3 regions of the Bradyrhizobium sp. SZCCHNS3002 genome follow, and region 2 is predicted to be linked to each of the others. Evidence: predicted binding sites of a transcription regulator. Region 2 holds the regulator's gene; each other region holds the start of a gene.
The links. Region 2 encodes PhoB, which activates phosphate uptake and scavenging genes when phosphate is short. Its sites were predicted from a motif close to TGTCATNNANCTGTCAT; they were not measured.
Positions count from the first base shown of each region.

Region 1: QW845_RS25820 (YbhN family protein) is a predicted target of PhoB. The motif match lies at 2,827-2,843, and genes of this name have one in related genera.
Region 3: QW845_RS06770 (alkaline phosphatase D family protein) is a predicted target of PhoB. The motif match lies at 1,952-1,968, and genes of this name have one in related genera.

Region 1 covers NZ_JAUHHY010000013.1:171,996-181,648, reverse strand. The annotation lists gene QW845_RS25825 (hypothetical protein) at 1-1,477, opposite strand, end outside; gene QW845_RS25820 (YbhN family protein) at 1,581-2,672, opposite strand; gene QW845_RS25815 (ferritin-like domain-containing protein) at 3,061-3,567, shown strand; gene QW845_RS25810 (hypothetical protein) at 3,634-4,068, opposite strand; gene QW845_RS25805 (hypothetical protein) at 4,117-4,707, shown strand; gene QW845_RS25800 (YdcF family protein) at 4,797-5,384, shown strand; gene QW845_RS25795 (radical SAM protein) at 5,526-6,761, opposite strand; gene QW845_RS25790 (hypothetical protein) at 6,761-6,973, opposite strand; gene QW845_RS25785 (universal stress protein) at 7,460-7,885, opposite strand; gene QW845_RS25780 (histidine phosphatase family protein) at 7,937-8,479, opposite strand; gene QW845_RS25775 (FAD-binding oxidoreductase) at 8,585-9,653, shown strand, end outside.
Region 2 covers NZ_JAUHHY010000005.1:347,700-357,352, reverse strand. The annotation lists gene QW845_RS13495 (HupU protein) at 1-83, opposite strand, end outside; gene QW845_RS13490 (HoxN/HupN/NixA family nickel/cobalt transporter) at 107-1,204, opposite strand; gene QW845_RS13485 (trypsin-like serine protease) at 1,373-2,689, opposite strand; gene phoB (phosphate regulon transcriptional regulator PhoB) at 2,837-3,544, opposite strand; gene phoU (phosphate signaling complex protein PhoU) at 3,561-4,277, opposite strand; gene pstB (phosphate ABC transporter ATP-binding protein PstB) at 4,308-5,132, opposite strand; gene pstA (phosphate ABC transporter permease PstA) at 5,129-6,010, opposite strand; gene pstC (phosphate ABC transporter permease subunit PstC) at 6,014-7,012, opposite strand; gene pstS (phosphate ABC transporter substrate-binding protein PstS) at 7,110-8,120, opposite strand; gene QW845_RS13450 (LysR family transcriptional regulator) at 9,151-9,653, opposite strand, start outside.
Region 3 covers NZ_JAUHHY010000002.1:509,116-518,768, forward strand. The annotation lists gene QW845_RS06765 (response regulator) at 1-264, shown strand, start outside; gene QW845_RS06770 (alkaline phosphatase D family protein) at 310-1,881, opposite strand; gene QW845_RS06775 (TAXI family TRAP transporter solute-binding subunit) at 2,021-3,367, opposite strand; gene QW845_RS06780 (4a-hydroxytetrahydrobiopterin dehydratase) at 3,717-4,019, shown strand; gene QW845_RS06785 (YkvA family protein) at 4,125-4,538, shown strand; gene QW845_RS06790 (TAXI family TRAP transporter solute-binding subunit) at 4,659-5,834, opposite strand; gene QW845_RS06795 (hypothetical protein) at 5,983-6,993, opposite strand; gene QW845_RS06800 (NADPH:quinone oxidoreductase family protein) at 7,527-8,501, opposite strand; gene QW845_RS06805 (invasion associated locus B family protein) at 8,764-9,375, shown strand; gene rlmN (23S rRNA (adenine(2503)-C(2))-methyltransferase RlmN) at 9,491-9,653, shown strand, end outside.

The DNA.
Region 1 (9,653 bases), on a different contig from region 2:
CGGCCTGCGGGTCGCGGCACAGGACTCCCGCGGTGCATTGCGCCAGCCCGCGCAGTGACGGCAGGAACTCGTTCTCGACGAAGCCCGCGACCTTGGCGAGCCGCTGCGGATTGGCATTGAACGACGGGTGGACCTCGAAGCCGGCCGGACCACCCGGGCAGGGCGTGCCCGGGCCGCTCAGCGCCGGGTTGCCGTAGGATGTGTAGATGACGTGCGAGAGGTCGCCGACCAGCGGCTTCAGCGCCTCGCGCAGCTTGGCAAAACCCTGCGGCAGGTCGCGCGCCAGCTCGCTGCGCGATTCCTCGACCGAGCCGATCACGCCGGAGCGCTTGAACAGCGTGCGCTCGGTGGGCGTATCGACGATGACGTCGGCGACGAGGCCGGAGAAGTTGATGTCGTTGGCGCCGATCGACAGCAGAATCAGATCGAGCTTGCGGTCCGGCTGGCGGCGCTTGGCCGCGGTCAGCGCCTCGCGCAGCTCGCCGAGCTGGCCGTTGACGCCGCCGGCGCAAGTGGCCGCAGAGCGGCCCGGCGTGCATTCGCGCGCGCGCTGACTGCCGAACAGGCCGTCGGCGATGGTAGCGCCGGTGCAGGCAAGCGGCAGGTAGGTGACCGCGACATGCGGATAGCGCACGGCGAGCGCCAGCGCCGTCCGTGTCTGGTAGCTGTAGAGCGAGCGGTGGCAGGCGGCGTTGAGCCAGACCGCGCTGTGCTTCTGCCAGTTCTGCAGCGTGTCCGGCGCCTCGCAGGCGCGGCCGCCTTTGAAGCCGGCGCGGCTCGGCCGATAATATTGCGCGGTCGGACCGCCGAGATAGGAGCGGAAGCAGAAGCCTTCGTCGGCGAGCGCGATCGGGCGGTCCGGATTGCCCTCGCCGGAGGCGATGCTGTCGCCGAGGCCGGCGATCAGGACGTCGCGGACCTGGATTCCGGTCGAGACCTGCAGCGTCCCATCCGGGCTGGCGACATCGACGGATGCCACGGTCTGCCGGCCGTAGCGGACGCGCAGGTTGACCGGCTCGGCGCAGTCGAATGTCGAGGTCTGCGGCCCGTCGCCGTCGTCGAACGACCACGCGCAGGTGGCGCCGACCGGAACCGGGCCGGTCAGGCGCACGGTGACCGGGTGGTCGATCGGCGTGAGATAGCTTTCCTTGACGTTGTCGCGCGTGCATGGCTCGTTGATGCGACCGGCGAGGTCGATGCAGAGCCGGTTGACGACGTTGCGGGCCCAGCCGCGGCCGTCGCTCTGCACCGCCAACGCCTGCTCGGCGGCGAGGATGGAGCGGTCGCGCGTGCTCTCGGTATGCAGCAGGAAGTCGCGCTCCTCCCGGAAGAGACGGAAGCGGTTGCGCACCTCCCAGTTGATCTGCAGCGGCGGCGCCGTGCCGAACTGCGCGGCGGCCTCGGTGGCGGCGAGAGGGGCAAGCAGGCCGGCCAGGACGCAGGCGGCGAGCAACGGACGATGGGGCATTCGGGTCATGCGCAAGGATTCACGTCAGCGATGGGGCGGAAATAAGAGGATCGCACGCGACTTCAACCGGCCGAGGGGCGAGCCGCTGCGTCGTCCGCGAGAGAATTGATGCTCAGCGCTGGGAGTGCCGCTTGATGCGCTGGGGAACCGCAGCGTGCGCCGTGGTCGCGGCGCGCTTGGCGGCGATCTCGTCCGACACCGCGCCCTGCAGCCGGCGCCGCTCCTGCCACGGCTTGACCACATTCAGCCAGAGTTCCCTGATGCCCATGATGGAGATCGCCGTCGCGAACGGGATCACGAAATACAGCACGCGGAAAACGAGCAGGGTGGCCAGCAACTGCTCGCGGCCGAACTGCGGCAGCGCCACCAGCATCGCGGCATCGAACACGCCGATGCTGCCGGGGGCATGGCTGGCAAAGCCGAGCAGGGTAGCGAGGATGAACACCACCGACAGCGACAGGAAATCGATCGGCGGAGCGGCGGGGACGAGGAGGTACATCGCCAGCGCGCAGAAGCCGAGGTCGACCACTCCGATCAGGATCTGCACGAGCGTGAGCTGCGCCGAGGGCAGCACCACCTTCCAACCGTTCTGGCCGAGCTGGCGCCGGTTCTTGCCGGCGGTCAGCCATCCGAGATAGGCGAAGATCGCCCCGAGGATGCCGATCGCGATCAACTGGTTCACCGCCGGGGGCAACTGGTCCATCGCGGTGGCGGCGGCCGGATGCAAGGTCATGCCGATACCGAGCACGAACAGATTGCCGAGCCAGAAGGTCAGGCCCGATAGGAAGCAGATCTTGGCGACGTCGATCGCGGACAGGCCGTAGTCGGAGTAGATCCGGAACCGGATGGCGCCGCCGGTGAACACGGTGGCGCCGATGTTGTGGCCGATCGAATAGCTGGTGAAGGCGCTCATCGCCGCGATGCGATAGGGCACGTGTTTCTTGCCAATCGTTCGCAGCGCAAAATAGTCATAGAAGGTCAGCGTGCAGAACGCGCCGACCACACACAAGGCCGCGAGCGCGATGTGACCGGGCGGGATTTCGGTGAGCGCGGTCAGGATGACGCCGGCGTCGACGCCCTTCAGCGTGCGCACGAGCGTCGTGATCGCGAAGGCGATGATCGCAAGGCTCGCTGCAATCCCCAGCCGCTTCCAGCCGATCCATTTCTTGAAGCCACGCCCAAGCGTGGTCAGCAGGCGCTGCATTCATCCTCCCGGCGGGGCGGTACTAGATCTTGGAAAAGAGGCGAAACCATTGATCGATGGGGCGGGCAATTCGTGACAGCCTGTTTCTTATGCTAAAATGCGTGGCTTGTGCAGTCCTTGACACAGGTCAGCTCCGACCCATGCGGCGCAGGTCTGTCACACTCCGGTCACATGGCTGGCCGCCCATCCGCCTCAGTTCGGTCCAACTGGTTACCCGCGGGGTTCACGGGCAAACCTGGTCCTCCGCGCCCGGTTCCGGACGGCAGGCTCGGTGACACAGGAACGACCGCCGCTGCCGCCGGTTAGCGCCCGCGAGCACAGCGAACATGGCGACCACCGGTCGGGGGCGGTACCTGCCATGTTCCCGAACCAGGAGGACGTGAAGCAAATGGGATTGTTCAAAAAGGACATCAAGACGATGAACGATCTGTTCGTTCATCAGCTGCAGGACATCTATTACGCCGAAAACCAGCTCGTCAAAGCGCTGCCCAAGATGGCGGAGAAGGCGACGGATCAGAAGCTCAAGCAGGGTTTTCTGGCCCATCTCGACGAAACCAGGACGCATGTGAAGCGGCTCGAGCAGGTGTTCGAGATGCATGGCATCGCGCCCAAGGCAGTCGACTGCCCGGCGATCGACGGCATCATCGAAGAGGCGGAGGAGGTCGCCGGCGAGGTCGCGGACAAGACCGTGCTCGACGCCGCCCTGATCAATGCCGGCCAAGCGGCCGAGCACTATGAGATCACCCGCTATGGCAGCCTGATCGCCTGGGCCAAGCAGCTCGGCCGCAGCGACTGCGCCGCCGTGCTGCAGAAGACGCTCGACGAGGAGAAGGCGACCGACATGAAGCTGACCAAGCTCGCCGAGACGAGCGTCAACCTGCGCGCCGCGAGCTGACGCTCGATCGTTGATGAGGCAAAACGCCGCGCGGGTCGCCCGCGCGGCGTCGGCGGATCGCGCCGGTCAGGTCTTGCGCAGCGCGAAGTTGGCGCCGCAGAACGCCATCAGGGCGCCGAGGCAGAGCGCGGCGAGGCCTGCCAGTACGCCCGAGGCCGACGGCACGGGGCTCGGACCGGAGATCGCCTGGCCGATGCCGGCCAGCATCAGGACGCCGACCACGACCAGGAAGTTGCGCATCCGCTGCGGGATCTCGCCCGACACCGCGCTGTGCATGATGTTGGCGATGAAGTAGCCCGAGGAGAACCCGACGGTGGCGATCAGCCACCATGCGATCGCCGATCCCGCCGGCATGAAGGCGCCGCTCTCGGTCTGCCACAGGCCGCCGAGATCGAGCCCGTAGCGGGCGCCGAGCATGTGCACCGCCAGCGCCAGCAGCACGCCGGCGGCCATCGCCCCGGCCAGGATCAAATGGCGCGGAAAATAGATCGTTTCGCTCATGCTCCGCTTGTAGGATAAGGCGCGTGCCACACGCAACAGGACCGATCCATTTCCGAGCGCACCACCACGGCCGGCGATGATACGATCCGCTACGCCTACAAGGCGTCGCTGATCGGGGCCGCGCACCAGTTCGAACTGACGGAGCAGGGCCTGTCGTGGCGGTTCGCCGGCCGTACCGGCCTGTGGCCTTACGCCGAGATCGCCGCGATCCGGCTGTCCTACCGACCGGTGTCGATGCAGGCGAAGCGTTTTCGGGCCGACGTCACCCATCGCGACGGCCGCCGCCTCGGCATCATCTCCGTCTCGTGGCAGACGGCGGCCCTGATGGCGCCGCAGAGCGAGGCCTATCGCGCCTTCATTCTCGGGTTGCATGCGCGGCTCGCCGTCAGCGGCAGCAACGCGCGGCTGACCGCGGGCCTCGGCCGCTTCACCTACGGCGCGGCGCTCGCCGCGATCGCGCTGCTCGCCGTCGCGATGGCCGGGCTTCTGGTGCGTGCGCTCGTCATCGCCGAATGGTCGGGCGCGTTGTTCCTGATCGGCTTCGCCGCGCTGTTCGCCTGGTATGTCGGCGGCTTCATCACCCGCAACAGGCCGCGCAGCTACACGTTCACGGACATTCCGGCCGCGCTGCTGCCGTGATCACGCAATCGCATCGCCGGTCACCGAATGTGATCGTGCAGATTTGGCGCACCATGCCAGACTGAGCGAGTCGCTTTCGGAGTGGGACGATGCAGGATCGCGCGCTGCGCAGGCCGGATGACGCCGAGATCGCCGCGATCAACGCGCGGCATTTCGCCGACACGCCGCTGCGGCCGGCCGATCTGCTGTTCGTGTTCGGCACCCGCGTCGACGAGGAGCTGCGTGCCGAGACGGCGGCGAAGCTATGGCAGCAGGGCTACTTCCGCCACGCCATCGTCAGCGGCGGGATCACGCCGGGCGCGGATGTTTCGGAGTGTACGCTGATCAAGGCTGCCATGGTGAGGCACGGCATTCCGGCCGAGCGCATCCTCGAAGAGCACCACGCCACGAACACCGGCGAGAACGTCGTGCTCGCGCTGCCGGTGATCGACGCCGCGCTCGGCCTCGCCAATGTCGGCAGCGTGATCTGCCTAGGCAACAGCTGGACCGCGCGACGCTACGCGATGACCCTGCAGCGGCACTGGCCCGAGGTGGAGAAGATGCTGCTGACGGTCGACGGCTTCGGCATCCCGCGCCATCTCTGGCACACCCACCCCGAATTCCGCCGCCGCGTGCTCGACGAATGGGACAAGATAGCGTCGTACAAGGCGAGGGGATTTATTGCGGAGTGGCCGTGACGTTCGAGGCTCCGTGTAAGACATGCGGGCTCGCAGGAATGGCGGGCAACGCGGCTGCAAAGCGCGGTCTTCTCTCCCCGCTTGTGTGAGTTGGAGTGGGGGCCTCAAGGGCACCAAACTCGCGACGTTCAGGGAAAACTTTCAGTTGGCGACAATTTCTTGGATATAGTCCGCTGGGTAGCCATTCTCGACGAGCAGATTGCATGCGTTCTGAAAGAAAAACAAATAGCTCTCACAATAAACAGAGGGATTGTTAAAGCCATTCTCTCTTGAAAAACGGTTCTCGATATCACCCCCCTTACAAATCCGTCTCCACCTGCACGGTTGGCATTTGGCGGAAAGTGACCTAGTCGCACATTCAATTTCATCAAATATTCCGTTCATCAAAAAATCCCGAAGTGAGGTATCACGAACATCGCATTGCGGAGTGTTACGGTACCATGGGAGAGCGGGGATATAAGAATCGGAGACGCTGGCGATCCCGTCACTGTGAATAATTAGAACTTGCCTTGTCCATTTCTTCTTTGTCAAAAAAATGCGCTGCTTGTTTGGGGGCACTGGAATATCTTCTTCGCGGACCCGGAGTTTCCGCAGGAAATCCGAGATAAAGCGAACTTCGACGCCTGGGTTATCTTCCGTCATCCATGCTTCAAAAAGCCGAAACAGCGATTCTCCATACTTGCGAGGCGTCTCTTCGCTGCCGATAAAACCATCGTCAAAGTTGCGATCAGGAAGAAGAAAACTCATCCGACGCACACCTAGCCCACGCAAGTAACGGTAGACTTCGGTATAGTCATTTCGACAATCTATGACAGAAATTGTAGATGGGCTAATATCATTCGGTAAGCAGTCTTTCGCTGCCTTCACTAATTCTTTGAGATTCTGCTCTGTCCTTTCAAAAGTAGACCTTCCTTGGTGGTCGAGTCGATAGCGGTCATGCGCTGTGCGTCCACCGTCAATACTGACTCCGACGTTTACCCGGTGCTTGGATAGAATAGACAGCCATTTGTCCGTTAGAATGGTGCCATTTGTCTGGACGCCGAAATGTACGTCCACCGTTTGCCCGAGCCGTTCCTTGAACACACAACAGATTGAGTCAAACTTTTCGGGATTGAGCATCATCGGCTCGCCGCCGTGAAAGGAAATCAAGATCTCCTTGATCTTCAACTCTCGGCAGCCAGCTACAAGCCAGTTGGCTACACAGGCAGCTGAATCGATGCTGACTACTGGAGGGCGTTGTAGTGGAGTCTTATCCCCCATATTGAAGTAGTAGCAATATGTGCAGTTAATGTTGCATCGCTCCACAACTTTGAAGACAATGTGAAGCCGATCTACTGTCAAATGCTGAGTTTGTACCAAGGCTCGTCCGAGAGCCATTAGGTTGGAGCCTTTGGTGAACTTTGATGGTAGTCACCCGATGTCTGGGAATGGAACCCCCCGTCGGACTGCCAGTAACCACCGTTGCCTTGAGCGTAGTCCTCGTTAACAGGAATGGACACCCCGCCACGACCAACCGTGAGAAGGCCATCAATGATCCCCTGGCCGATCAGTTTACGAGCGCGTTCCAATTTCTCTTTAGCATCGGACATGCCGGTCTCCCCCGTTCACCCTCATAAGTTTTGATGTGTGAGATACTCAACTATAATGAGATAGTCGGAGTCAACTGAGATTCGCCGGATGACTCCCGAGCCGGCGTTAATGCTCGCGGTTTTCAGGGGGAGATAGGCGTGACGTTTGGACTTCGGGCAGCCCGGACAGTAGTTGGGGCTGATCTGGCCATTTGCATCGAGTAATGTCGCAGTTGGATTACCCTCGACGGCTCGAGCGGGCTGCTGCTCTGCTACGTGGGCTAAGCCCGGAAAGCGAGTTTTCAGAGAATCTCAACCAAGCTGAAGGGCTCGACTAGATTGGCTCATCCAGGCCTCATGGTTCGCGGCGCCCCGCAGGACGGTGCCCTCACCGAGACGGTCTCAGAATCCTGAAGTTCGGCCAAAATTCAGTCATCTTCCCGAGGGGCGCGTCGGCGGCGTGTGTCTCGAAGGACGGCCAAGTGCTCGCCTCCACAGAGAAGCAATTCACGGCCTCACCACCAGCACCGAGCACTTCGCGTAGCGCACCACATGCCCGGCGTTGCTGCCGAGGAAGTAGGTCCGCATCGCCGGGCGGTGCGAGGTCATTACGATCAGGTCGGCCTTGACCTTGGCTGCCTCCTCGAGGATCTCGTGATAGATGCCGCCCTGGCGCACCGTATAGCTGATGCGCTCCGCCGGGATGCCGGATTCGCGCGCCACGATCGACAGCGCTTCCTCGGCGGTCTCGCGCTGCTGCGCGTCGAAATCGGCCGGGACGTATTCGGCGAGCATCACCGGCGTCATCGGCATGACGTTGAGCAGATGCACCGTGCCGCTCCAGGTCTGTGCCAACGTGGCCGCGGTGGCGATGGCGGGCTTGGCGAGGTCGGTGTCGGCCAGATCGATCGGCACCAGAATCGAGTTGAACATCGAAGGTCCTCCTCTGTCCGCCGGGATTACGCGCCGGACCGGACCTGCCTGTCAATCGACCGAGCCATGCTTGAGCAGCTTGGGCGTGACGAATCTCAGGAGACGGCCGCGGGTGAAGCTGACGTCGCCCCAATCGTCGGTGTCGAAATCGAGCACCGCCAAACCCGCGGTCGGCATGTTGCGCATCAGCTCGTGGCGGGCCTCTGAATCGCCCCCGCCGGTCAGCGCCAGCGCGAGCTCGTGCATTCCGGGATTGTGCCCGACGAGCAGGAGCTGCTTCGGATCGTGCACTGCCGCGAGGCGGATGTGATGCAGCATCTGCATCGGCTCGGCGCCGTAGAGCCCGGGAACGGTCTCGACCTGCGGGGCCGGGACACGGTCCTTCATCGCCGCAAGCGCGAGGTCCCAGGTCTGCTGTGCCCGGACCGCGGTCGAGACCAGCACCAGCTCCGGCACCGGCGGGTGGCTGGCGATGAAATCGCCGATCATGGCGGCATCCTGGTGCCCGCGCTCGTCGAGACGGCGGTCCTGGTCGCGGCCGGTCGGCGCGTCAGTCTCGGTCTTGGCGTGGCGCAGCAGCATCAATCGGCGCATGGAATTCCGTCTCGAATCGTTCAGGCTGGGTCCGGCTGTACCACGTCTCTTTGTCGCCATTAAAAGCGTCATGACGTCCGGCGCAGGGTTCGCTAAGAAAACGCCATGAGCGAGACTTCCACAAGCGTGAACGATGACGCGGATGCCGCAGGTGCACACGGCCGCACCAGGCTGAATTTCGACCTCGACGTTGACGTCTGCGTGGTCGGGGCGGGATTGGCCGGCTTGACGGTGGCATTGTGCGCGGCCCGGCAGGGGGCGAGCGTCGCGGTGCTGGAAGGCCGCCAGGTCGGGTGGAACGCATCCGGCCACATGATCGGCACGGTGATGCCTGGGTTCGACCTGCCGCTGCCGGATCTGATCGAGCGCGTCGGGCTCGCGCATGCCCGGGCGCTATGGGCGTTGTCCTGGTCCGGTGCCGAGTTCATCCGCGCCCAGGCCACCGAGGCAGCGATGCCGGGCATCGGGCTCAGCGAGGGCGCGCTCGAAGTCTCCAATGTCGACGCCGGCGACGCCTTGATCCGCCGCCTGCAGATGCTGCACGAGGATTTCGACACCGAGGTCGAGGGCTGGCAGGTCGAGCGCGTCAGGACCGAGCTCAAGACCGACCGCTACTTCCACGGCGTCCATTATCCCAAGGCGTTCCAGCTCGACGGCCGCAGGTACGTTCACGCGCTGGCGCGGCTCGCGCACAAGGCCGGGGCGCGGATCTTCGAGGACACGCCGGTGGTCAGCATCGATGCGTCGGGCGTGCGCAAGCGCATCGTGACGCCGTCGGCGCGGATGCGCGCCTCGCACATCGTGCTGGCCGGCAACATCCATCTCGGCGCGCCGCTGCAGAAGCTGTCCGATACGCTGCTGCCGGTGTGGCGCTATGGCGGCGTCACCGCGCCGCTCGGCGAGCGCCTCGCCGAGGCGATTTCCTTCCAGGGATCGGTCAGCGACACCGACGGCATCGATCATTTCCGTATCGTCGACGGTGACCGGCTGATGTGGGCGAGCCCGGAGACGACCTGGGACGCGCGGCCCAGCGGATTTGCCGCGGCGCTGCAGCGCCGGATCCGGACGGTGTTTCCGCAGCTCGGCCGGGTCGAGATCGCCGACACCTTCGGCGGCGTCACCGGCCAGACCGTGCACGGCATGCCGCAGATCGGCCAGCTCCGCAAAGGCCTGT
Region 2 (9,653 bases):
CTTTCCAGGATCGACATCGTGCAGCCGCCGCAGCTCGCGCCCTGCAGCCACAGCATCCTGGTCATTTCGTCCGAGCCGGCCATCATCCGTACCCGCGCGCTCGATCCTATTTCGTCCTCGGGTTTAGCGCCCCGGCGCGAACGCTGGCAAGCTCCTCACCCGGCGCATCCTCGGAACCGCCCGGACGGCGGCCAAGCAGCATGGCACCCGCCCAGATCAGGCCGAACAGTCCGATGGCGACGATCCCGAGGTTGGCGAGATCATCGCCCAGCGCAGTGACGACCTCGGCCCATCCGCCGGTGAAGCCAAGCCGGGGCGTCAGCAGCGCGACCGCCTCGACGCCGCCGATCACCAGCGCGATCGCGACCGAGGCGCCGGTAATGACCAGATTGTAGCGCCGCTTACGCGCGGGATCCGTGAGCGCCCAGCGATAGGCGCCAGCCATCAGCATGCTGTCGGCGGTGTCGACGGTGGCCATCGCCGCCGCGAACAGCGCCGGGAATACCAGCACATGCGCCAGGCTCGCCCCGCGCGCCGCCTCGGTCGCCGACAGGCTGAGCAGCCCGATTTCGCTGGCGGTGTCGAAGCCGAGGCCGAACAGGAAGCCGAGCGGGTACATGTGCCAGGCGCGGGACACGACGCGGAGCACCGGCCGCAGCAGACGAATGAGCAGGCCCCGCCCGGCGCTACCGGCGGCATCCATGTCGGAATGGGGGTGGGATGGGCGGCGCCAGAGGTTCACGAACAGCACCAGATTCGCGAAGGCGATCAGCAGCAGGAAGCCTGCGGAGACCGAGGTGCCGATGGTGCCGCCGATCGCACGGATGGCGCTGTCCTCACTCAAGAGATCTGCGCCGGCCACCAGGCTCACCACGATGGTGGCGATGACGACGACGCTGGAATGGCCGAGCGCAAAATAGAGGCCGGCGGCGCGCGGGGCGCGACCGTCCTGCACGAGCTTCCGCACCACATTGTCGATCGCCGCGATGTGGTCCGCATCGACGGCATGGCGCAGTCCGAGCAGCCAGGCCAGCATCGCGGTGCCGACGATGGCGGGCCGGTCGGCGTAGAGCGCGAATGCCCAGGCCCAGGCCACCGCATTGGCCGCGACCAGCCCAGCGACGAGCGCAACGGTCCTGCCGGGCTGCGACCGCCACCACAGCAGCCGCGGGGCACGAGGATGATCAATTGGAACAATCGTCATACTCGAACTATAGCAAGAGCCAGGCCAGTTCGGTAAAGCCCCGCTGCAGGCGAAAGCTACAGGAAAAAATCGGCTGCACTTGCCGGATCGCCCGCTCGCTTGGCAACCCGCTATCCAGTCGCGCACAGATCGTGACCAGCGGCGGGACCTCTCTCGTCCCCTCCCCCTTCACCGCGCCGAGGCACTCTGCGCCGCAATCTCGCGCCGCACGACGGCCTCGAACTGGCTTGCGGGCGCGGCGAACATCAGCCGGGTCTCCTCGTGGAACGCCGAGAAGATGCCGACAACGGTCGGCTGCCCGCCGACCTCGGCCAGGATCGGCGAGCCCGAATAGCCGAAATTGGCGAGGCAATGCACCGTCAGCAGCCGGGCATCGCTGGTCATGCCGGCGCTGCAATTGCGCTGGCCGGTCGGCGAATAGCGCCGCTCCTGGCCGTAGCCGATCTCGGAAATGGCGCCAGCCTTGGTCGCAGCCTGCAATTCCTCGCGCGTCAGCGCCTTGACCGCGACCGGCTTCGACGGCAGCGCATCCTTCAGCACGATCAGCGCCCAATCGGCGGGCGAGCGGTCGAGCGACCATCTGTCGTGCCGGGTCGGGACGAAGTCCGGCGCCACGATCAGCTTGTCGGCGACCGACGATGCCGCCGGCGTGCCCCTGTTCATGCCGGCCAGGAAGCGGACATTGCCGGGGCTGACCTGCGCGACGCCGTTGAACACGCAATGCGCGGCGGTGAGCACGACGCGCGGCGCGACCAGAGTGCCGGTGCACCAGCCGCCGGTCGAGTATTGCGCGACGGTGACGACGCCGATCGACGACGCCGGCCACGAGGTGGGATCGACGACCTCGCCGATGTGGCGGTCGAGCCCGAGCAGTTGCTCCGGACGCGGAGCGGCGACGCCCGCCTCCGCCGATTCCGGCTTCGGCCGCCAGGCCGCAATGGCGCTCTGGGCCTGGACGCGCTGCGGCTCGGTCAGCTTGACCCTCTGCACGTCGCGGCCGGCCGATCGCACGCCGCTGCGACCCGCCATCACCAGCCAGGCGTAGCCCTGCACGACGTCCTGCTTCACGCCGCGACCGTCGAGCAGCATCAGGCCCAGCATGTATTGCGACTGGGCGAAGCCCTGCGCTGCCGCGCGGCTGAACCAGCGGCCGGCTTCGCCATAATTGCTCGCGACACCTTCGCCGTTGACATAGGCGATGCCGAGATAATGCTGGGCGACGGCGAGGCCCTGATCGGCGGCCTTGCGATACCACGCCAGCGCCTCGGCGGGGTTGCGCGGTTGGCCCCAGCCGAAGGCCTCCATGAAGCCGACGTCGAACTGCGCCCGCGCATCGCCCTTGGCGGCCAGCGGCAGCAGGCGGCGCATCGCCGCGGCGTGCTGTCCGTTTCCCGCCGCGGCGACCGCGTCTTCGAGCTCGGCGGCCGCGGCGCCCGCCGCGCTGCCGAGCAGCACGGCTAGAGATATGATGATGGTCTTGATCAAGGGCGTCCGCTGGGACCGAAACATCGTGACGGGCCACGAAGCAGACACGATCAAGACGGCGGCGGCGTGGCGGAAAGCGGACCACGATCTCCTCAATCGGGCTCCCTCGCGCCTCACACCTGCTTCGTCCTCACGCCCGATCGCCCCTTACACCTGCTCGCTCTTGGCGAAGCGATCATCGAGCGCATAGCCGGCGCCGCGCACGGTGCGGATCGGGTCCTGCTCGCGGCCCGGATTGAGCAGCTTGCGCAGGCGGCCGATATGGACGTCGACCGTGCGCTCGTCGATATAGATGTCGCGGCCCCAGACGCTGTCGAGCAGCTGCTCACGGCTGAACACGCGGCCGGGATGCTCCAGGAAAAACTCGAGCAGGCGGTATTCGGTCGGGCCGAGATCGATCGGCCGTCCCGAGCGCGCCACGCGGCGCTTCTCGCGGTCGAGCTCGATGTCGCCATAGGACAGCACGGTCGCCAGCCGCTCCGGGCTCGCCCGCCGCAGCAGGCCCTTCACGCGCGCCAGCAGCTCGGGCACCGAGAACGGCTTGACGATGTAGTCGTCGGCGCCGGTCGCGAGGCCGCGCACGCGCTCGCTCTCCTCGCCGCGCGCGGTGAGCATGATGATCGGCAATTGCCGGGTCTCGGACCGCGCCCGCAGGCGGCGGCACAGCTCGATGCCGGACAGGCCCGGCAGCATCCAGTCGAGCACGACGAGATCGGGAACGCGCTCCTTCAGCCGTGTGTCGGCCTCGTCTCCGCGCGCCACCGTCTCGACCTCGTAGCCTTCGGCCTCGAGGTTGTAGCGCAGGAGCGTCGTCAGCGCCTCCTCGTCCTCCACCACCAGAATTCGGGCGCCCATGTCAGAACCGTCTCTCTCAGTTGCCGGGGATCGTCGATGCGAAGCTCGTCATGTCGCCCTTCGGGCGCTTGTCCATGATCTGCTGGCCTTCGATCATATAGAAGACGGTCTCCGCGATGTTGGTCGCGTGATCGCCGATGCGCTCGATGTTCTTGGCGCAGAACATCAGATGGATGCAGAACGAGATGTTGCGCGGATCCTCCATCATGTAGGTCAGGAGTTCGCGGAACAGCGAGGTGCAGATGGCGTCGACCTCCTCGTCGCCCTTCCACACCGTCATCGCCGCCGGCAGGTCGTGCGCGGCATAGGCGTCCAGCACCGTCTTGACCTGCGACTGCACCAGGTCGGTCATGTGCTCGAGCCCGCGGATCAGCTTGAGCGGATGGAAGTCGCTCTCCAGCGCCGCGACGCGCTTGCCGATGTTCTTGGCGAGATCGCCGATGCGCTCCAGATCGGTGGCGACCCGCATCGCACCGACGATCTCGCGCAGGTCGACCGCCATCGGCTGTCGCCGGGCGATGGTAAGAACGGCGCGCTCCTCGATGATGCGCTGCAGCTTGTCGACCTCGGCGTCGGTGGCGACCACCTTCTGGCCGAGTGCGATGTCGCGCCGCACCAGCGCATCGACGGAATCGACGATCAGACGCTCGGCGAGGCCGCCCATTTCCGACACCAGCCGGGTGAGATCCTGCAGATCGCTGTCGAACGCCTTGGCGGTATGTTCACTGGCCATGATGATCTCCTGAAGTCAATGTCGTCGGCGTCAGCCGAACCGGCCGGTGATGTAATCCTGGGTCCGCCGATCGCTCGGCGAGGTGAAGATCTTGCTGGTGTCGTCGAACTCGATCAGCTCGCCGAGATACATGAAGGCGGTCTTGTCGGAGACGCGCGCCGCCTGCTGCATGTTATGCGTCACGATGGCGATCGTATAGTTTTCGGCGAGCTCCTGGATCAGCTCCTCGACCTTGGCGGTCGAGATCGGATCGAGCGCCGAGCACGGCTCGTCGAACAGGATCACCTCCGGCCGGACCGCCACGGTGCGCGCAATGCACAGCCGCTGCTGCTGGCCGCCTGACAGCGACAGGCCCGAAGCGTTGAGCTTGTCCTTGACCTCGTTCCACAACGCGCCGCCGCGCAGTGCCTTCTCGACCCGGTCGTCCATCTCCGACTTGGAGATCTTCTCATACAGCCGGATGCCGAAGGCGATGTTCTCGTAGATCGTCATCGGGAACGGCGTCGGCTTCTGGAACACCATGCCGACCCGGGCCCGCAGCAGGTTGAGGTCGAGCTTGGGATCGAGGATGTTGGTGTTGTCCAGCATGAGCTGGCCCACGGCGCGCTGGCCCGGGTAGAGATCGTACATCCGGTTGAAGATGCGCAGCAGGGTCGACTTGCCGCAGCCGGACGGGCCGATGAACGCGGTGACGCGGTTGGTCCCCAGCGACAGGTTGATGTTCTTCAGCGCGTGGTGATCGCCGTAATAGAAGTTCAGGTTGCGCGCGGTCACCTTGGCGGGGGCTTCCGGCAAAACCTTGCCGTTCAGCGCGGCGGGATTGGGCTGGCTGACGGATACGGACAGGTCGGTCATTTTGCGTTCCTCTCGGCGCCGAGAATGCGTGCACTGACATTCAGGGCGAGCACGGCCAGAGTGATCAGAAGGGCTCCGCTCCAGGCCAGCTGCTTCCAATAGGCATAGGGGCTCTGGACGAAGTTGTTGATGGTGACGGGCAGGTTGGCCATCGTCTTGGAGAGGTTGAGGCTCCAGAACTGGTTCGACAGCGCGGTGAACAGCAAGGGCGCGGTCTCGCCGGCGACGCGGGCGGTGGCCAGCAGCACGCCGGTGATCAGGCCCGAGCGCGCCGCGCGATAGGCGATGCGCCGGATCACCAGCGATCGCGGCAGGCCGAGCGCCGAGGCCGCCTCACGCAGCGGGTTGGGCACCAGCAGCAGCATGTCCTCGGTGGTGCGCAGCACCACGGGGATGACAATGACCGCCAGCGCCAGCGAGCCTGCGAGCGCCGAGAAGCCGCCCATCGGCACCACGACAGCACCATAGATGAACAGGCCGATGATGATCGAGGGCGCCGACAGCAAGATGTCGTTGATGAAGCGGATCACCGAGGTCAGGCGGTCGTTGCGGCCGTACTCGGCCAGATAGGTGCCGGCGAACAGGCCGAGCGGCGCGCCGATGCCGACGCCGATGACCGTCATGATCAGAGAGCCGACGATGGCATTGCGCAGGCCGCCTTCGCTCGAGCCCGGCGGCGGGGTGTCGGCGGAAAACACTTGCAGGCTGAGGCCGGCGAGGCCGTTATAGAACAGCGTGAACAGGATCAGCGCCAGCCAGGTGACGCCGAACAGCGCGGCGGCGACGCAGAGGCCGCGGATCACGATGTCCCTGCGGCGTCGGCGCGCATAGATCGGATTGACCGGCGTATCGGCGGTGAGCGAATCTGCGCTGGACATGGCTTATTTTCCCGCCTTGGCTTGGAGCCGCATGAGCATCAGGCGCGCGCTCGCCAGCACGAAGAAGGTGAGCACGAAGAGCAGCAGGCCGAGCAGGATCAGGCTCGACTGGTGCAGGCCGTCGCTCTCCTGGAACTCAGAGGCAATGGCGGCCGAGATCGTGGTGCCCGGCGCGAAGATCGAGGACGAGATCCGGAACGAGTTGCCGATGATGAAGGTCACCGCCATCGTTTCGCCGAGCGCACGACCCAGCGCCAGCATGACGCCGCCGATGACGCCGACACGGGTGTAGGGAATGACGACGCTGCGCACGACCTCCCAGGTGGTGCAGCCGACCCCGTAGGCCGCTTCCTTCAGCACCGGCGGGACGGTCTTGAACACGTCGACAGAGATCGAGGTGATGAAGGGCAGCACCATGATCGCCAGGATCAGCGAGGCGTTGAACAGACTGAGATAGGACGGCGGACCGGCGAAGATGTCCTGCAGCACCGGGATGCCGGAGCAGAGATTGATCATGAACGGCTGGAACGTGTAGGCCAGGAACGGGCCCAGAACGAAGAAGCCCCACATGCCGTAGATGATCGAGGGAATGCCGGCGAGCAGTTCGATCGCAATGCCGATCGGACGGCGCAGCCATTGCGGGCACAGCTCGGTGAGGAAGATCGCAATGCCGAGACCCACCGGAATCGCGATCAGCATCGCGATGAAGGACGTGACCAGGGTGCCGTAGATCGGGCCGAGCGCCCCGAGCACCGGCGGATCGGCCGACGGCGCCCAGCGCCGCGTCCACAGGAATTCGAAGCCGTAGGCCTTCATCGCCGGCCAGGCGCCGATGATGAGAGAGATGATGATGCCGCCGAGGATCAACAGGACCGAGATCGCGGCGAGCCGGGTGATCCAGTAAAAGGTGACGTCGCCAAGCTTGAAGGCACTGAGCGCGCGCGCCCGGTCGTAGGGCCCGGCAGCAGCCGCGATGTCGCCGACTTCGGTCTGAACCGCCATCTCTGCCAATTCGGCCCCCTGTTCCTTGGACAAGCCTCAACCCCGGTAGCACCCCTCCCCCGGCGGCCGGGAGAGGGGAATTTTCGATACGTCCAGCTCAGCTCTTGATGTCGGCAGACCAGGTCTTCTCGATCAGCTTCACGACGCTGTCAGGCATCGGGATGTAGTCGAGCTCCTCGGCCATCTTGCCACCCTTCTCGAACGACCACTTGAAGAACTTGATCGCCTCGGCGGACGCGGCCTTGTCGGTCGGCTCCTTGTGCATCAGGATGAAGGTCGCGGCCGTCATCGGCCAGGACTTGTCGCCGGGCTGGTTGGCGAGGATCACGTAGTAGCCGGGGGCCTTGGTCCAATCGGCATTCGCGGCGGCGGCCTGGAAGGCCTCGACGGTCGGCTGCACGGTCTTGCCGGCCTTGTTCACCATGGCCGTGTAGGTCAGCTTGTTCTGCTTGGCATAGGCGTACTCGACATAGCCGATCGAGTTCTTGGTCTGGCCGATGTTGCCGGACACGCCCTCATTGCCCTTGGCACCGACGCCGACCGGCCACTCGACCGCGGTGTTGAAACCGATCTTGCTCTTCCAGTCGGCGCTCGCCTCGGAGAGATAATAGGTGAAGTTGAAGGTCGTACCCGAACCGTCGGAGCGGCGGACGACAGCGATCGCGTCCGACGGCAGCTTGACGCTGGGGTTGAGCTTCTTGATCGCGGCGTCATCCCACTTGGTGATCTTGCCGAGATAGATGTTGGCGAGCGTCTCGCCGTCCAGCACCATCTCGCCCGGCTTCACGCCCTCGAGGTTGACGACCGGCACGATGCCGCCCATCACCATCGGCCACTGCACCAGGCCGTCCTTCTCGAGCTGCTCGGCCTTGAGCGGAGCGTCGGTGGCGCCAAAGGTCACGGTCTTGGCCTGGATCTGCTTGATGCCGCCGCCGGAGCCGATCGACTGGTAGTTCAGACCGTTGCCGGTCTCCTTCTTGTAGGCGTCGGCCCACTTGGAATAGATCGGGAACGGGAACGTCGCGCCCGCACCGGTGATGTCGGCGGCGAACGCCGACGTCGATGCGGCGACCAAGCCGGCAGCGACGATAGCTTTGACGAAATTCATAGCTGGTCTCCATGCTCGGGAAGCGAAGCGCCATCTGCGCCCGATTGCGCTTCCCCGGCCGCTTTACGGGGCCTCAGTGTGGCTTTTATAAAGGTTCGATGACAGTCGGATGACAGTCACAAGCCGTTGATAATTCTTGATATTTAGAATTTGACCCGAGTTTTTACGGAGCGCGGGCGGGGTTTCATGCGGGCCTCCGCCCCTCGCCGTTTGCGAGCACTGCTCAACGAGATTGGAGGACCCGGCGATGCCGCGCGCAACCTCATCGACCCCATGCGGCCGCTGCGCCCGACGTGGAAGTTGCCACAAGGGGCCGCCAAATCATCGGTGTCGTTCCAGGCAAGGTCGGCGACGGGAAGCGGTGACGGCCGCCGACCCGGGACCCGCTCCGCAGCGGTTGTGGCTTGGCGGCCGGTCCATCATCGTGCCTCGAACTCCTCCCTGGGGTTATGGGTCCCGGATCTGCGCGCGCTTTGCGCGCTTGTCCGGGACGACAGCGGAAAGGTTGGTTGGCCGCTCCGCCGCCTCATGACACGCGTCATCGCGCCCCACGGCACACCGTGCCCGAGGTGATGCATCGATCATATCGCCCTGAAACGAGAGGGCGCGAGGAAGGCCGGACCTCGGCTGAGGCCCGTGGCCCGCCTGCTCAAAAGAATGCAGGCGGCAGGTACCACAGGTACAGCCGGACAGACCCGGCCTTCCCCGCGCGATGGCTTTACGGTGTCCTTCGTGCTCTCCCTGGGGATCGGCTTTCTTGCCCCCATCGCCCGCGCGTGCCCATAAGCAACGACCGCGAACTTGACCTCAGCGTCGAGAGGCCAGGACCACACGACTTCGCCGTCCGTGCCAACCGCGCTCGTCTGGCGCAGCCGTCACGTCCATCGCAGCCCACCTCAACGTATCGTGACGACGCGTACGTCCCTCTGCTCGAGGCGGGTTGCACGCAAGAGAACATGACTTCCGAAAAATAGCAAGCTATTTATTTTTTTCGGAACACCCCCCCCCCCCCGGCACGCGGGGCATCGGCTCAATCCGGCTTCGGCGGCTCGATCCAGATCCCAGGGTCGGAATGGGTCCGGATGTGGTCGACGAGGAAATCGGCGAACACCCTGATCTTGGCCGGCAGCCTGACGCGGTTCTGGTAGGCAATGTTCATCGTCAGGAGCGGCAGCTCCCAGTCGAGCAGGACCGGCACCAGCCGGCCGGCCAGAATGTCGCCCTGCACGATGTAGAGCGGCTGAATCAGGATGCCGAGCCCGGCCAGCGCCGCGCCCCTGATCACCTGGCCGTCATTGCTGTCGAGCGTCGGCGCGATCCGGACGGTCTGAACGGCATTGCCGTTGCGCAGGGACAGCGAATACGGATCGTTGGCGAGGTTGTAGATCAGCATGTCGTGGCGCACGAGATCGCCGGGAACGACGGGGCAGCCACGGCTGGCGAGATAGGACGGCGCCGCCGCCAGCACGCGCCGCATCTGCCCGATGCGGCGAACGACGATGCCCGAGTCCGGCTCGTGCTCGCGGGTGCGGA
Region 3 (9,653 bases), on a different contig from region 2:
CCCGACATCAGGATCGCAGCCGACGTCGCCACCGCGCTCGCCATGATCGCCGAGCGTGTCCCGCAATTCGCACTCCTCGATGTCGGCCTGGTCCGCGAGAAGAGCTTTGCGATTGCCGAGCGGCTGGCGGCGCTCGGCATTCCCTTCGCATTCTCGACCGGTTATGGCGCCGACCGCGTGCCGGCCGCATTCGCCGACCGGCCGCGGCTGCCGAAGCCGTGCCCGACCGAGGCGCTGGAGGCCGTGCTGCGGCGACGCGATTAGTTGCCGTCGCAGCACGCGATCGTATTGCCGCCGAGCAACAAGACCTCAGCCGAGCTTCGGATCGAGCGTGGTCGACCACAGCGCGACGTCGGCGCGATCCCGCAGGGTCACGGTCATCTGGCCCGTTGCGCCTTCGATCTTGACGTGGCCGAAGAACTGCATCCCGGCCGATGGCGGCAGGTTCTGCTTGTCGAGGCCGGGCGCCTTGATGAAGCGCACCTCGGGGCCGAAGGTATTGTCGAGCTCGTTCGGACCGAACGTGCCGGCATGCAGCGGACCGGAGACGAACTCCCAGAACGGCTCGAAGTCCTGAAACTGCGCCTTGTTCGGATCGTAATAATGGGCGGCCGCGTAGTGCACGTCCGCCGTCAGCCATACCGTGTTCTGGATCGGCGCCGTCTTGATGAAGCGCAGGATCTCGGCGATCTCGAGCTCGCGGCCGCGCGCCGGGCCGTCACCCTGGGCGATGGCTTCCGAGCCCTTCTTGTTGGCCGCGTCGTCATAGACGATGATGCTGAGCGGCATGTCGGAGGCGATCACCTTCCAGGTCGCGCGCGAATTGAGCAGCGCCTGCTTCAGCCAGCGCATCTGCTCCGGCCCGATGAAGTAGGACGCCGGACCATATTTGTCCTCGAGATTGGGACCGTTGGCGCCGCGGTAGCTGCGCTCGTCGAGCACGAACACGTCGAGATGCGGGCCATAGTTGATGGTGCGATAGACGCGGCCCGGCTCGATGATGCTCTCGCGCATCGGATACATCTCGTGGAAGGCGCGCGCGGCGCGGGCCGCGAGCAGCTGGATGTTGCGCTCCTTGTAGCTCGCCGGCAGCTCCTTGGAGGCCGACCAATTGTTGGTGACCTCATGATCGTCCCACTGCACGAAGATCGGCACCTCGGCATTGAAGGCGCGAACGTTCTCGTCGAGGAAATTGTACTTGTGGGCGGCCCGGAATTCATCGAGCGTCTCGGCGACCTTGGCCTTCTCTTCCACGGTGAGGTTCTTCCACACCTTGTTGTCCGGCAGCTTCACCTCGGACTTGATCGGACCGTCGGCATAGACGGTATCGCCGGAATGCAGGAAGAAGTCCGGGCGGTGCTTCTTCATCGTCGCAAAGGTGAACATACCGCCATCATCGGGGTTGATGCCCCAGCCCTGCCCCGCCACGTCCCCGCCCCAGACGAACGAGACGTCGCGCTTGTTGCCGGGCGCGGTGAGGAAGCGGCCGGCCACAGCCTCGCTTTCGACCGCGGTATGCGACAGGTCGCGGAACTTGACGCGGTAGAAGATGTCCTGGCCGCTCGGCAGGCCATCGATCAGCATCTTGGCCGTGAAGTCGCTTTCCGGAAGCGCCGCGATCGGTGGCAGCGCCCGCGCGTCCTTGAACGATTCGGTGGTCGCCACCTCGACCAGCATCTGCGACGGCCGGTCGGCGCGCGCCCAGACCACGCCGCCATCCATGCCGACGTCGCCGGACTGCACGCCATGCGTGATCTGCGGCCGGTCGGCGGCGCGGCTCAGATAGGGCATCGCCAGCGTCGTGACGCCGGCTGCGGCGGCCGTCGACAGGAAGCGGCGGCGGGACAGGGCTGTGTGCGGTCGAGGAATGCGAAGCGTCATGCGGATCTCCTGGTCGGATCGCGCGCGGGAGCAGGCGCGAGTCACGGCCCGGCAGACCTAGGAAAGATTGATGACGCTGGAATTACAATCGCGCCCCGGCCGCCGCGTGACACGGCCGCAGCGCAAGCGTGGTCCGACCTCAGGTGCCGGCGGCACGCAACTGCGCGCCGGTTCGCTGCAGATTGGCGGGCATGCTCATCAGGATGAGCTTGCGATCGGCCACCGCGTTGTGGAACTGCTCGAGCGCGATGTTGAACGCGGTCAACGCAGCGTGCTCGATCGCACCGTCCTCGAAGAAGGTCAGCGTGTTGCGCAGGATCTCGTCGGCCTCGCTCTGCAGCAGGTCGAGCTCCTCCGTCGAATCGCTCCTGCGCGCGATGGTGATCATTTCGAGCAGGCGATCGCGCAGCGAGCTGTTGATGGTGCGTTCGTCGCGCTTGAGATAGCCGGCGAACCAGGCGCCGGCCGAGCCCATCGCCGACAGCGCCATCAGGCTCCACCAGATGTAGTCGCTGTAGCGGTCGAGGAAGGTCTTCTCCTCGCCGTCGACGAACGCCGCCGCGCCGGGATGAGCGGGGATCGCCGCGTCCTTGTCGGTGTCCGGCGTCTCGATCTTGGCGGCAAGCGGAAATTCCGACAGCAATTGCTGGCGCACCGAGAACAGCTGATGCGTAAACGTCGAGACCGTCGATTCGGCGAGGCCCTTGCGTGCCACGATGTGGTGATTGAAGCTGATCGTCTTCACTTCATCTTCGGGGCGATCGGGCGCCCCGCCGAACGCGCCGGCCGGAATCTCGGTAGCCTCGTATTCAGGATGGTTCTGTGCGATGGCGGCGGCGGAATCGATGGCCAGGAAGGTCGGAGGCCCGCCTTCCTTGGTGGCGGCGGCGATCGCATCCGTCGTGATCTTGCTGTTGATGGGACCGGCCGCCAGATAGACATCCGCCCTCTGGCTTCGGACCGCTTCGGCGGCCTCGGTTATCGGGAACTGGACGATCTCGACCTTGCTGGCGTCGACGCCATACTGGCGCAGGATGACCTTCAGCAGGTTCGCGTTCGCCGGCGTCCGGCCGATGATGCCGACCTTGTGGCCCGCGAGCTGCGAGATCTTCGTGATCTTGGCGCCGCCTTTGCGGTTCTTGCCCTTGCCGGACGAGGGCACCCAGAGGACGACGACGTTCTTGCGCAGCGTCGCCACCGCCTGTGCGTTCTTTGGGACCTCCAGGTCACCCCGCACGATGGCAAGATCCACCTTGGTGGCGGCCAGCGCCTGCGCGCTCTCGGCGGCGCCCTCGGTCGGAACCGGCCGCAGCCTGACGGAGGCGTGCGACTGGGAAAAGGCCTGGGTCAGGGCCTGGACGACCTTCAGGTCGTCGCTGTTGGGCGGACCGACCGCGATCTTGAGCACCACGGGACGCATCGCAAAATAGTAGGCACCCGTCAAAGCGCCGACGACCGCGAGGATCCCGGCGATGACGATGAACACGGCAGGGCGCATCCGTGAGCGCTGCGCTGGCGTGGTCTGAGTATCGACCAGATCCCGTCCTCCGGTGGTCCCAGGCCCGGGCGATGCCACAGGCGGCTTCGTCTGGCCACGTCGTCCTTCGATAGAGCTGAACTGTAGCAAATTTCTTGTCCGCCCGGGGTGACATCTGCGTCATGGTTACCACCGCACCAGCCACCGGGGGATCGGGACAGGTCCGAGCCCCTCCGGCAACGGCCTGTGACAAGGCTCTGATCGGGCGGACCCCGGCGCGATCCGGCTGGAGGTAGACCCCGCAATCGCCCGGATGTTGCCACGTGTCCGGTCGATTGCACCACGAGAGGAGATCGAGATGCCGCAACGATTGTCGGCGGAGGCACGCGCCACTGCCTTGCGGGAGCTTCCCGGCTGGTCCGAGGCGGTGGGCCGTGAGGCCATCGCCCGCACGTTCACATTCACAGACTTCAACGAAGCCTTCGGCTTCATGACCCGCGTCGCCCTGGTCGCCGAAAAGGCTGACCATCATCCCGAGTGGCGCAACGTCTACCGCACCGTCGAGGTGGTCCTCACGACCCATGACGCCGGCGGCGTGACCCTGCGCGACATCGAGCTCGCCAAGGCGATGAACGCGATCGCCGCGACGATGCGCGGCTGAGGCCTTGGCGACGACGGTACGCGCCTTGCGGCCGGCGTCGCCATCACCACATCCGAGGGCGAGGACCGCGCCCCCGGCGCCGTCTGGAACCGGAGATCGGACATCATGTCGGATGCGACCGACTACAGCGTTGGCTTCGAGCCCGCGGAGCGGCTGGCCCGGGATCGCGAGACCCTTCGCCGTCGTTTCTGGATCAAGTTCAAGAAGGTTGTCGCGCGGTTGCCATTCGCCGAGGAGCTGCTTGCGGCGTATTACTGCGCCTTCGACAAGGAGACACCCCGGCACGTACAGGTCGCCCTGCTCGGCGCCATCGCCTACTTCGTCGTGCCGTTCGACTTCATGCCTGACGTGCTGCCCATCCTCGGCTTCACCGACGACGCGGCGGTGCTCGCCACCGCCATCCGCATGGTCGCCTCGAACATCACGCCCGACCATCATGCCGCCGCCCGCGCCGTACTCGCGCGGCTGGCGGCAGACAAGAACGCTGACGTCGCGAAGGACGGCGAGACGATCGGCTGACGACGGCTCCGGCCGGGCAAGCCGGGCGCCCGCAGTCAGCGCCTCGGAAGGGCGCAAAAGCAAAAAGCCCCGCATCCGCGGGGCTTTTCTCTTGATGGGACGTCGTCGAACGCTCCGAGCTCAGCGCTGGCCGCGCGCCTGGGCGCGGGCGCTGCCGGTCTTCTCGGCCTCCCAGGCCTGGTACTGCTTGAACAGCGCCTCGCGGTCGGCCTGGCTGGGCATCGCCCTGCCGGCGCTGCTCTGCTTCAGGAAGTCGTCGAAGCGGTCGCGTTGCGCGCCTTCCATGGCATGGCTCTCCAGCCATTTGCTGGCGGACGGCAGCCGCTGCCAGCCGGCGAGCGGGGCCGACAGCGAAACCTCCTTCCACTTCGGATGGAACGGCGGATTCTGGAATGCCGGGAATTTGGTGAAGAAGGCGTCGACGAAGGTTGCGAGCTTGCGATAGCGGTCGGTGTTCGGCGCCCAATTGTAGGCGGCGAGCACGGCCGGCACCGCGATCGTGTCGACCTTCTCGCCCTCGGCGATCAGGTTCGGGTAGTCCTTCGCCGTCAGGGTCGCGGGCAGATAGTCGGTCTGCAGCGGTCGATCGTAATCGACGTTGACGAGATGGAAGCGGCCGTCGTTCACGAAGGTCGAGACCGACTTGTAGGGCTTGCCGCCGACCACGATGACGGCATCGAGCTCGCCGCGCTTCAGCTTCTCCATCGCGATGCGCTGCTCGATGTAGGCGAAGTTGGCGCGCAGGCCAAGCCGCTCGAACACCGTCAGCGCCGTGACGAAGGTGCCGCCATTCGGCAGGTCGACGCTGACGCGGCGGCCCTCGAGGTCACGCAGGTTGCGCACCGCGCGCGGCGCGATCACCTGCATCTCTTCATTGTAGAGCTTGGTGACGTAGGTGAACTGCCGCTTGATGTCCTTGGCGAAACCCTTGCGCTCGAGATAGTCGAGCGTATCGGCGCGGACGATGCCGAGATCGACGCCCTGCAGGAACAGAATGTCGGCCACGCTCTGCACCGAGCCGCGGCCGACGATCGGCAGGACGCGCAGATTGTTGCCGTCGTCGAGCAGCGAGGCCAGGTCGGCGCCGAACTGCACATAGGTGCCGCCGATCGTGCCGGTGATGAGCGTCACCGTGTTGGCGTTCAGCGCCTGCTTGGTCTGCACCGAGCCGAACTGGAAGATCGCCTTGAGGCTGTCGCTCACCTTGGCCGGGTCGAACTCGCCTTCCTCGGCGTGGGCAGCAAAACCGCACGCTATCATCATTGCGGCTAGGGCCGCTCCAACAAGACGTCGCATCTGTCCCCCTTGATGTAAGGCTGGCACATGGTTGCGAGCCGGACGCGGGCAGCGCCAAGTCTCGGCTGGCGTCGCCCCTGAACGGACCCGAAAATCATGCGTGAAACAAAAAAATGAAACGGGGCGGCATCGCTGCCGTCACGAGCGTTCAGTTCTGCAGCTGATCGAGCCTGCGCTGCGCCTCTGACGAGCCGAGTTGGGCGGCGCGGCGGTACCAGTTGCGAGCCGCAGCCGGATCGGCATTGATATTGCGGATGTCCTTCGTTCCCAGCACGTGGGGATCGTAGGTCTGCGCCAGCATCAGCGCCGCGGCCGGTTCTTGCGCCTCGGCGGCGCGCTCCAGCAGCAGTCGCGCCGGCGGGATGTCACCCGCGGCCAGCAGACTCTTGGCGCGTTTCATGATGCCAGCGAGTTCGTCGGGATCGAGCCGGCGGACCTGCGCGGGCGGCGGAGCGGCGGTCACGGCGCCGAGGCCGGGTGCGACGATTGCCGATCCCGCGCCAGGCGAATTGATCGAGGACGGCTCCATCGCGCTCGGGGCCGGCGCGGCCGGTGCCGTGGCGAAGCTCGGCGGCGCTGCAACCGGCGCAGGCTGCGTCACGCTGCGATTCTGCAGCGCTGTCTGGTAGGCGTTGGCGATGTCGTCACGCGTCGGGGCGACGGCTGCCGTCTGCACCGGCGCCGCAGCGGCAGCCGGCGGCTCGGGCGGCAGTCGCGCCGGCTCGTTCAGCTGCATGTCGCGCGCGGTGAGCTGCGTGTTGGTGGCCTGCGGCGGGGCCGTCGGATCCGGCGTGGCGCCGATGATGGAAGCCTTGGCACTGGCGATCAGGTCGCGCGTCGCATCCGAGGTGACAAGCGCGAAGAGCACCGCGACGCCGGCCGCAGCCACCACGGCGAGAAGGATCCGGGACGAGATCGAGACGCGGCGGGTCCGCGCCGGCCACTGGTCCTCGAAATGCGTGCTGTCGATCTGATTGCCGCTCTCATACTCAGAGAGGAACATCGGCATCGATTCGTCGTTTGGATAGTTGTCCTGGGTCGACCGGCCGAAACGATAGTTCGGTGGGCGCTCCTGAGGGAGTTCGTCGGGGAAAGGCCTGAAGTCAGGCTCCGAAGGAGTTCTGTTGTTGAAACGTCCGCGCGTCGTCCGCTCAGCCATGGCCTTCATCCCCATCTCAACTTCACGCAACATACTTTTGGTCCCAAGCCCGTCAGAAGCTCGAGACACGTCACGATTGCCAGAGGCACCCCACTGCCGACAACTAATTGACTAATTGAATCCGACTAAAAGTGGACGAGAGCCGGCATGATTCTGGAAATATTTTGATCTGATTGTGGCGACGCACGTGCGACATCGCACGGCACCAAATCCAGAAACGTCGAGATAACAACGGCAAAGCCTTACAATTAACCATGCCATAATGTGGCGAGGTTGCGTTAACCAAGAAACGCTCGTTTTCGGATTTTCTGCTTCCGGTTGCGAATCCGTGACGCCGGCGCGGCAGCCCGCCGAACAAATTTGCGACCGCCGCGCATCGCGCGGATGTCACAGCGACCTCGGGCCGGCTCGGCTCGAGCCTTGCGCCCGCAGAACAGACAGGGCTCTGCCCGGTTTGGTTGCGCGGATCAGGGCGAGGCGAGGCTACCCCGGGGGAATACAGCAACCCCGGGGGCCTTCATCGCGCGACGTCCTCAGGGGTGCAGGATCACCTTGCCCATCGCCTGGCGGCCGGCCAGCACCTTCAAGGCATCGGCGGTCTGCGCCAGCGGGAAGGTGCGGTCGACATGCGACGACAGCTTGCCCTCCGCGGTCCACTGCACCAGCTTTTCGAGGTTCGCGCGGTTCTTGGCGGGGTTGAGTCGGGTCCAGGCGCCCCAGAACACGCCGCGGATATCACAGCCCTTCAGCAGCGCGAGGTTCAGCGGCATCTTCGGGATGTCGCCGGCGGCGAAGCCGATCACCAGGAACCGGCCCTCCCAAGCGATGGAGCGCAGCGCAGCCTCGGCGTAGGTGCCACCGACGGGATCGAAGATGATGTCGGCGCCCTTGCCGTCGGTGAGCCGCCGCAGCCCCTCCTTGAGATCCTCCTTGGCGTAGTTCAACGTCAGCGTCGCGCCGTGCTGCCTGGCGAATTCGAGCTTCTCGTCCGAAGAGGCACAGGCGATGACCTTCAGCCCCATCAGCTTGCCCAGCTCGCAAGCGGCAAGGCCGGTGCCGCCGGCGGCACCAAGCACGGCCAGCGTCTCGCCCGGCTTCGGACTGGCACGATCCTCCAGCGCATGCAGCGCGGTGCCGTAGATGATGATGATGCCGGCGGCGCGATCGAAATCGAGATTGTCCGGAATCTTGACGATCGACGCGGCCGGCAGCGCGATCTTTTCGCGCGCGCCGTTGTGGCCGCAGGAGGCGACGACACGGTCGCCGACCTTCAGGTCGGTGACGCCATCGCCAACGCTCTCGATGACACCTGCGACCTCTGCGCCCGGCGAGAACGGGAACGGTGGCTTGATCTGGTACTTACCCTGGATCATCAGGATGTCGAAGAAGTTCAGCGCCGCCGCCTTGATCGCAATCACGGCCTCGCCGGGACCGGCCACCGGATCTGGCACCTCGGTGAGGACGAGATCGTCGGGCTGACAGAATTGCGAGCAGAGAATGGCTTTCATGGGCGCTCCTTGGTCGTTGCCGCCGGATCGAGGTCCGGCTTTGGGAACGTCATGCCGGATTTGCCGCCGCGCCACAATCATCATCGGGCCGCGGCATGGGCGCGGCGCCGGCCCGAGGACGCGAAGCGCCGGACAATCCGGCTCTGCGGCCTTTGCAAGCGGTGCATTTAGCCGCTATCCATCGCGACCACGGTCAGCGATTCCGGGCCATTTTCCAGTCACAATATTGGTGGAACGAAGTCGCGGGGGAACTCAACGTATCATGTTGTTCGGGCGATTGTTGACAACGCTGGTCGGCGGCGTGCTGCTGTTCGGAGCTCCGAGCCTCGTCGTGGCACAGAGCGCCGCGCCAAAGGCCGCAGCTCCGCATCCGAAGGCCGCACCGAAATCGGAATCGAAGCCGGCCGTTCCCAGCATCGGCGGCGCGGAACCGACGCTGATCGGACAGTTCGGCGGCTGGGGCGCCTACACCGCGATGCCCGGCGGCAAGAAGGTCTGCTTCGCGCTGGCCAAGCCGACAACCTCCAAGACCAATCCGCCCAACCGTCCGCGCGATCCCGCCTATGCCTTCGTGTCGACCCGGCCCTCCGAGAAGGTCTTCAACGAGGTTTCGATCATGATCGGCTATGCGCTGAAGCCCGGATCCGACGCCGCGGTGGAGGTCGGCGGTGCCTCCTATGCCATGTATACCCAGGGTGACGGGCTCTGGATCAAGAACGCCGCCGAGGAAGAGCGGCTGGTCGAGGCCATGCGCAAGGCGCCCGAGGCGGTGGTCAAGGGCGTTTCGGCCAAGGGCACGGAGACCACCGACGTGTTCTCGCTGAAGGGGCTCGCCCAGGCGCTCGACCGCATCGCGCAGGATTGCCGCCGGTAGACGGCGGCCGCCGGTACCGCTCGTCAGGCGGGTCGCATTTGCCGGCCGGATCGTTATATAACCCCGCTGAACGCCTTCGGCCGCCGCGGCCGGGCAGCACTTTGGGCCCCTCGACATGGCAACGACTGCCGGGCTGCGCGACTCCTCTGCGCCCCTCGAAAAGACTCCGCTCGAAACCTACGTCCCGCCGGCGAAGCCCTCGCTGATCGGCCTGTCGCGTGCGGAGCTGGCCGCGAGACTGGGCGAGGTCGGAGTACCCGAGCGCCAGCAGAAGATGC